2 regions of the Thalassobacillus sp. B23F22_16 genome follow, and region 1 is predicted to be linked to the other one. Evidence: predicted binding sites of a transcription regulator. Region 1 holds the regulator's gene; the other holds the start of a gene.
The links. Region 1 encodes LexA, which represses DNA repair genes until DNA is damaged. Its sites were predicted from a motif close to CGAACATATGTTCG; they were not measured.
Positions count from the first base shown of each region.

Region 2: uvrB (excinuclease ABC subunit UvrB) is a predicted target of LexA. The motif match lies at 2,382-2,395, and genes of this name have one in related genera.

Region 1 covers NZ_JBIEKD010000002.1:243,474-247,695, forward strand. Annotated here, with positions in the region: gene ACGTNI_RS03755 (hypothetical protein) at 1-419, shown strand, start outside; gene ACGTNI_RS03760 (DUF2553 family protein) at 1,136-1,309, opposite strand; gene lexA (transcriptional repressor LexA) at 1,688-2,311, opposite strand; gene ACGTNI_RS03770 (YneB family resolvase-like protein) at 2,616-3,275, shown strand; gene ACGTNI_RS03775 (DUF896 domain-containing protein) at 3,418-3,651, shown strand; partial or broken gene ACGTNI_RS03780 (transposase) at 3,815-4,222, shown strand, end outside.
Region 2 covers NZ_JBIEKD010000025.1:43,612-47,833, forward strand. Annotated here, with positions in the region: gene ACGTNI_RS16535 (ABC transporter ATP-binding protein) at 1-455, shown strand, start outside; gene ACGTNI_RS16540 (peptide chain release factor 3) at 679-2,265, shown strand; gene uvrB (excinuclease ABC subunit UvrB) at 2,465-4,222, shown strand, end outside.

The DNA of each region.
Region 1 (4,222 bases):
CTTGGATTATAGGCATTTATTTATATAAAAAAGCACCCAAAATTTTTTATACGACGGCACCCATTACCGCATTGATTGCGGTTGTTTTGAACCAGGCAGGCATTCATATGGGACTGTGGAAAGTGAATCATATGCCGACGATTGTTTTACTGGATTCCTTGTTTTTAGATTTAGGAATCTTCACTGTCGCCGGAGCCTGGTTCACCTATATGCTGGTGTACAAAAACACTAATCCCCTCTGGGTCTATATTATATTCATCGGAGGTATGACGGGCTTAGAAGGGCTGGCTCTTCTAGTAGAAACAATAAAATATGATCAAACATGGAATTTCTTTTATACCATCCTTATGTATGTCGGGGGTTTTCTTGTCATTGGATGGATTGTTTACATATTAAAGAAGCTAAAAGTTTTCCCATAAATTTTCTAGGCTGTTGAGTAAGTCTCGACAGCTTGTTTATTATTCGCCGCGTTAATTTATTATAATATGAGTAAAATCTCTTTAAGGCAATGTTTTGATGTTTCAATACTCTCTCCAATCAAAAGCTTAGATGTTAATAGCGATTACAAATAAATTAGAAGACTGATTATCTTGAAATCGAGTCTTAATGAAACGGGGGCAATTTAAAGTATTGGATTGGCCTCATTATTCCATGATAGGAGGAGATTGTCCAAGTCGGACGATCTTTTTTTCACTAACGGAGCGGAATAAGAAATAAGGAGTTTTTGTATGAACGGATGGTGATATTTACATATGTGGCATTGGGTCGATTCATTTATGCCAATCTATACAAGTACTGAAGGAGGTTTATATTGCGTTAAAAGCAAAGCATTGTAAACCTCGAAGAAACGAAGCTAATCATTACTCAGATAAGTATAAACGTAAAATGTGGAACCAGAAGGATGGGGGAAGTTATAAATCAGGCAGGTTTCCACCTTGTATTACTTAACTAAAAGGGTAGACTATTTGATAAGTATACTGATTATGATCGTATTTAAATGATTAAAAACGAATATTTTGTATCCATAAAATCTATTCCGTACACAAGTCCACCCTGGGGAACGTGAACAGTATATCTCCGTATATTAATCAAAATAAAGCCATTGATGCTTTGCATCAATGGCTTTATTTATGGCTCAACACCAGCCAAGATCGCAATCACTTACGTATTGCTGAATATCATTCACTTTATTTATACGAAAGATTTTTCCTTTTTGGTATTTGAAACCTTCTATCATTTCGTAACGATTTTCACCGCCAGTCATCAAAATCCGGCCGATTTTTTCCTTATTAAAGATATAAATTAATATTTCCTTCTTCTAACTTTCCATTAATACTCTCTGTGATATCTACCATGCGAAGGTTCTCTTTCTTCATTCAATTCCTCCCTTATAATGATGAACACATTCTTTAATAACTGTTGTACGTTATTATAAAGGAGTGTTAGGTGGAAAATCAAGTTATAGTCAGAATATATAGACAATTCAGTTAATTAGTCCTATGTCTATGAATAGATAAAAATGAGCGCAAAATTAGCGCTCTTTATAGTAATTCTTGAGTTTGGTATTCCTCTAAGGTAAATGATTCAGTATTTAATACAAAACAAAAGGACAATCACCGCTATTATTATTAGGTGGTTGTCCTTTTAAGCTTATTTATGATTGACACTTATTATAAGGGAGGGTGTATTAATGGATCGAACGGTATAACCCCACTACTTTTCCTAGAATGGATACCTCCTGAAGGACAATCGGTTCCATCGTAGCATTTTCAGGCTGCAGGCGGATATGGTTTTTTTCTTTGAAGAACCGTTTGACCGTAGCTTCCTCGTCTTCCGTCATCGCAACGACTATTTCTCCATTTTGAGCGGTTGGTGTCTGTTTCACGATGACCATATCTCCATCCAATATACCAGCTTCAATCATACTTTCTCCTTCGACTACAAGTACGAACGTATTTTCTTCACCGCCGGCCAGGTTTTCCGGCAGCGGCACATATTCTTCAATATTTTCGATTGCTGTAATAGGTGAGCCTGCTGTGACTTTACCAATTACCGGCGCATAGGAGGCTTCACTTCTCGGAATATTTTGTTCTTCTTCTAATTCCAATACTTCAATAGCGCGAGGCTTTGTTGGATCCCGTCGGATGAATCCTTTTTTCTCTAACCTCGCAAGGTGGCCGTGGACCGTGGAGCTGGAGGCCAGTCCTACAGCCTGTCCGATTTCGCGTACAGAAGGTGGATAGCCTTTTGCCAGTACTTCTTCTTTTATGAATTTCAATATTTCCTGTTGCCGCTTCGATAATTTACTCATATAAGCACACCTCGTACATATGTTTTTATTAACCACATTGTACCATGATGATTTCCACAATACAAACATTCGTTCGATTTTTTCTTGACAAGAACGAATGTTCGTATATAATGAAATTAACAAATGCGAACAAAAGTTCTGTATGGAGGGGTTAAAATGTTTGATAAACTGTCTAAGTTGGACATGACCTATATTATTCTTTTCATTTTGAGTCTGGCATTCTTATATGCTGCCATGACGATCAGCAGCTGACATTAGGTCTATAGTTTATTATCCGTATTAACAAGCAGAGAGGGTCGCAGGAATGAACGTAATCATTTATTGCAGGGTAAGTACAGAAAAAGAAGCACAGGTAACGTCATTAGCCAGGCAGGAGTCAGAGCTTCTTGCTATGGCCGAACAGAAAGACATGGAAGTAGTGGACGTAATAAAAGAACAAGCGAGCGGATACGAAATTGAGCGTGAGGGTGTATTCCGGTTGCTTGACCGGTTTTCGGATGGACAGGCGGAAGGCTTGCTGATTCAGGATGAAACACGCTTAGGGCGGGGCAATACAAAAATTGCGCTGTTTCATCAGCTTAACAAAATGGACGTGCATGTCTGGTCTCTTTCCCATCAGGGAGAGCTGCAGCTGTCTGAATCCGACTCCATGGTTCTGCAGATAGTAGGTATTGTGGAGGAGTACCAGCGTAAAATCCATAACCTGAAAATAAAGCGCGGCATGAACAAAGCGATGGAACGAGGTTATGACCCGGGTAAGAATCTTTCCAACCAGCAACTGGCAAGAGGGAGGGAGCGGATTGAATTTCCGATAGAGGAAGTTGTCCGGCTTAGGTCCAATAAGTTGACTTTCGAAGAAATTGCCGCCACCTTGCGCGGGCTTGGTTATGATGTTTCCAAAGCGACTGTCCACCGGCGTTACCGTGAATACATCTCACTTGAAAAAGAAGAAGATAAAAGTTAATATTATATAGAAGACAAGGGTCATAGGACACTTGTCTTTTTAGCACTTAGAGAGAAGTTTAGCTACTTATTCCTTTATAAGTATTTGAGGGAACAGAACAGGCTTTTCTTAATTAAGGGCTCACAAAAAGGAGTGTGTACGCATGTTATCAAAAGATAAACTAAATCGTATAAACGAATTAGCCAATAAATCGAAAAAAGAATCCCTTACGAAAGCAGAGAAAGACGAACAAAAGCAATTACGCCAAGAATACCTCGGCAATGTCCGGAAGTCTTTCAAAAACCAATTGAAAAGTATGAAAGTCGTTGATCCGGAAGGAAATGACGTAACACCGGAAAAAGTAAAACGAATGCAACGCAACGAAAAGAAACATTAATCCAACGAGGCTGGGACAAAACCCAGTAATTTAAACAGAAAGTGGTCCGCATCATTTTGATGCGGACCACTCTTTTTATGGTTTTCTTTTATTTTAATAAGAATATAAGGACAACCTCTGATAAAATTAAAGTTACCACACAATAACCATCGGAGGTGCCCTTATGTTTAAACAGTATAACATGAACCAAGTAATCTTGCCTATGGATGTAGAAATGAAACTACAAGATAATGATATCGCCTATGCCGTTCATGAGTTGGTGGAAAGTATTCCGGATGAAGCCTTTTCAGCATTCCTGCGTGACACGGGATGCCCGGCGTATCACCCACGCATGATGATGAAGGTCATTTTATGCGCCTACACCCAATCCGTGTTCTCAGGAAGAAAAATCGAAGGGCTGATCAAGGATAGTGTGCGCATGATGTGGCTGGCTCAGGGTTATGAGCCCAGCTATCGAACCATCAATCGGTTCCGTGTCCACCCTGCCGTCAAAGATCTTCTTCGCCAGAGCTTTGTCCAGTTTCGTTCCCGACTGGTTCAAGAAGATATCATTGATGCGGAAGCTATTTTT
Region 2 (4,222 bases), on a different contig from region 1:
AGAGAATTCAAAGGAATGTGGGAGAAGTTCTCCGTGAAGTGGGATTATGGGAGAAGCGGGATCAAAAAGTAGGTGCTTTCTCTAAAGGGATGATCCAGCGCCTTAATCTGGCCCAGGCCTTACTGGCTGATGTTGAACTTTATATATTTGACGAACCGACCAATGGGCTTGACCCGTTTTGGGTAATGGAGTTCAAGAATATGGTGAGATTATTGAAAAGTAAGGGTAAAACTGTACTGCTGACTAGTCATATCATGAGGGATGTGGTGGATATCGCTGACCGTGTCGTCCTGTTGTTTGATGGCAGAATTAAAGCGGATGATACACTTACTGGTTTATATCAGACATATCAATCCAATAACCTGGAAGAAGTTTTTTTGAAGATTATGGACAACGATCTTGCACCACCACCTGCCAGAGAGATACCGGAGTGGAATGGGCAGATGGCCGATTGATTTTCCACCGGTTTTGTGCTATTTTTCAAGATATGGAGTTGTCATACACAAAGCCGCTCCTGGCCATGAATGCAGGGTGCGGCTTTTTTGCTTTCCATAATATTATGGAAAGATTTATTTATGCGAGGAATAATAATATGGAGTTGAAAAGACCGATGTGATTTTATATCCTGCCTGATAAACGAATGAAAATTATAGAGAAGATAAATTGGAGGATATAAATATGAGTATCAATGAAGAAATGAATAAACGGCGTACTTTCGCTATCATCTCTCACCCGGATGCGGGTAAAACCACGTTGACTGAAAAATTATTAGTCTTCGGTAATCTGATTCGCTCCGCTGGTACAGTAAAAGGAAAAAAATCCGGCAAGTTCGCTACTTCTGACTGGATGGAAATTGAAAAGCAGCGGGGAATTTCTGTAACGTCCAGTGTAATGAACTTCCCATATCGGGATTATCAGGTAAATATTCTCGATACCCCGGGCCACGAAGATTTCAGTGAAGATACGTACCGTACATTGACAGCCGTGGACAGCGTGGTGATGATTATTGATGCCACCAAAGGGATTGAAGCTCAAACCTTGAAACTGTTTAAGGTTTGTAAAATGCGGGGAATTCCAATCTTCACTTTTATTAATAAACTGGACCGTGAAGGTCGGGAGCCGTTTGAATTGATGGAAGAAATCGAGGAAGTTCTCGATATTGAAACGTATCCGATGACATGGCCGGCAGGTATGGGCAAGCGGTTCCTTGGTGTATTTGACCGGCATCATGAACAATTCATCGCGTATAGCGGCAACGAGGAAGAAACATATATTCCTTATTCGGAATTGGAAAAACCGGAACACCAGGATTTAGTCGAACACCCTACCTATCAGGAAACCCTAGAAGAATTGATGCTGCTTGATGAAGCGGGAGACGAATTCAGTATGGAAAAAGTGATGCGTGGAGAACAGACACCTGTTTTCTTCGGCAGCGCGTTAGCGCCGTTTGGAGTAGAAGGCTTTTTCGATACATTCATCGACATGGCCCCTGCCCCGGCACCGCGCCGTTCCACAGAAGGTATCGTGTCACCAGACGACCCGGAGTTTTCTGGATTCATTTTCAAAATCCAGGCCAACATGAATCCCCAGCATCGAGACCGAGTCGCTTTCGTACGGATATGTTCCGGAAAGTTTGAGCGAGGGATGAACGTAACCCTGGGACGTACGGGAAAAACTTTTAAGCTGGCACAGTCTCAGCAATTTGTCGCTTCCTCCAGAGGAACAATAGAGGAAGCTTATGCCGGCGACATTATTGGTATCTATGACCCGAATGTCTACCGGATCGGCGATACAATTTTAACGGGAAAAACCAACTTTGAATATGACGAACTGCCGCAGTTCCCGCCGGAAGAATTCAAAAAAGTTACCGCAAAGAACGTCATGAAATCAAAACAGTTCAAAAAAGGGATTGAGCAGCTCGTCCAGGAAGGCGCCATTCAGTTGTTCAAGCGTTATCGCTTTGAGGATTACATCCTTGGAGCCGTTGGTCAATTACAATATGATGTTTTCGAATACCGGATGAAAAACGAATATAATGTTGAAGTCGAACTTCAGCCTCTGGGAGAGCGGATTCCACGCTGGCTTAAAGAAGATCAGGTGGATGAATCCCTGTTCGACGAACGAAATATGCTTGTCCAGGACCGGGAAGGGAACCCGCTAGTTTTATTCAAAAACGATTTCTCCCTGCGCTGGTTCCAGGATAAAAACCCTAATGTCGATCTGATTGATTTGTTTGAAGTGAATCAGTACGATCAATCGTATTAATAAAGAAAAGAAGCGATACCCGAAACTAGGGTTTCGCTTCTTTTTGTGTAAGGAATGAATTTTTTAGTCAAAAAAACTAATATAAAGTTAGAAATATGTTCCAAAGACATTTTAATCGAATATTTGTTCGTATTCATGTTAGAATTGTATAATATTGTGGTAAACTAGTGTTGTATATTCAAGGAACGGAGGTTGCTTTGTGAAGAACGAGAACAAATTCGAGCTTGTTTCACAGTATCAACCAGAAGGGGATCAACCCCATGCAATTAAAGAACTGGTAGAACGGATCAACCAGGGGGAGAAGCATCTTACTTTACTTGGTGCGACAGGTACCGGGAAGACGTTCACCATGTCGAATGTGATTCAGCAAGTGAACAAGCCGACGCTTATCATTGCTCATAACAAGACGTTGGCTGGTCAATTATATAGTGAATTCAAAGAGTTTTTTCCGAATAATGCGGTCGAGTATTTTGTCAGTTATTATGACTACTATCAACCGGAGGCGTATGTGCCGTCTTCGGACACTTTTATTGAAAAGGATGCCAGCATCAACGATGAAATCGATAAACTGCGCCACTCTGCGACATCTGCCTTATTTGAGCGGAATGATGTCATCATTGTGGCTAGTGTTTCGTGTATCTATGGTTTAGGTAATCCGGATGAATACCGCAGCCAGGTGCTCTCCATCCGTACAGATATGGAAAAAGAACGCGATGAATTGCTTCGTGATCTGGTCGATATTCAGTATGCACGGAACGATATTGATTTCCAGCGCGGTACGTTCCGTGTCCGCGGTGACTCGGTGGAAATCATACCGGCATCCCGGGAAGAGCATGCCATCCGGGTCGAGTTTTTTGGTGATGAAATCGATCGGATTCGTGAAATCGATGTATTGACCGGGGAAATAATTGGCGACCGGGAACATGTAGCCATTTTCCCGGCATCCCACTTCGTAACCCGTGAAGAGAAAATGAAAATTGCTATTAAAAATATCGAAAAGGAATTAGAACAGCAGCTGAAGAAGTTCCGGGAGGAGAACAAATTACTGGAAGCCCAGCGCCTGGAACAGCGGACGAACTATGATTTGGAAATGATGCAGGAAATGGGTTTCTGTTCCGGTATCGAAAATTATTCCCGCCACCTGACGTTGCGAGAAGAAGGGGCGACCCCCTATACATTAATCGACTATTTCCCGGAAGATTTTCTTGTGATGGTAGATGAGTCTCATGTGACGCTTCCGCAGGTTCGCGGAATGTATAACGGGGACAGGGCTCGGAAGCAGGTCCTTGTCGACCACGGATTCCGTTTGCCATCGGCGCTTGATAACCGTCCTCTCAGGTTTGAAGAATTTGAAAGTAAAGTAAACCAAAGCATGTATGTATCAGCTACTCCTGGTCCCTATGAGCTTGAACATACACCGAAAATGGTCGAGCAGATCATCCGTCCGACAGGCCTGCTTGATCCGGAAATTGAAGTGCGGCCGATCAAAGGCCAGATTGATGACTTGATTGGTGAAATCAATAAGCGTATCGATAAGGACGAGCGGGTATTGGTTACTACCCTTACAAAAAAGATGTCGGAAGACCTGACGGATTATTTGAAGGAGCTTGGGATCAAAGTAGCTTACCTGCATTCGGAAATCAAAACATTGGAACGAATTGAAATCATTCGTGATCTGCGACTGGGAAAATATGATGTTCTTGTAGGGATCAACCTGCTTCGTGAAGGACTTGATATTCCGGAAGTTTCCCTTGTTGCTATCCTTGATGCAGATAAAGAAGGCTTTCTGCGTTCCCATCGTTCACTCGTCCAGACGTCAGGACGAGCGGCGCGTAATGAAAACGGCCGTGTTATCATGTATGCCGATAAAATTACCGACTCCATGGGCATGGCAATGGAAGAAACGCAGCGACGAAGAGAAAAGCAGATCGCTTTCAACGAAGAACATGGGATTACA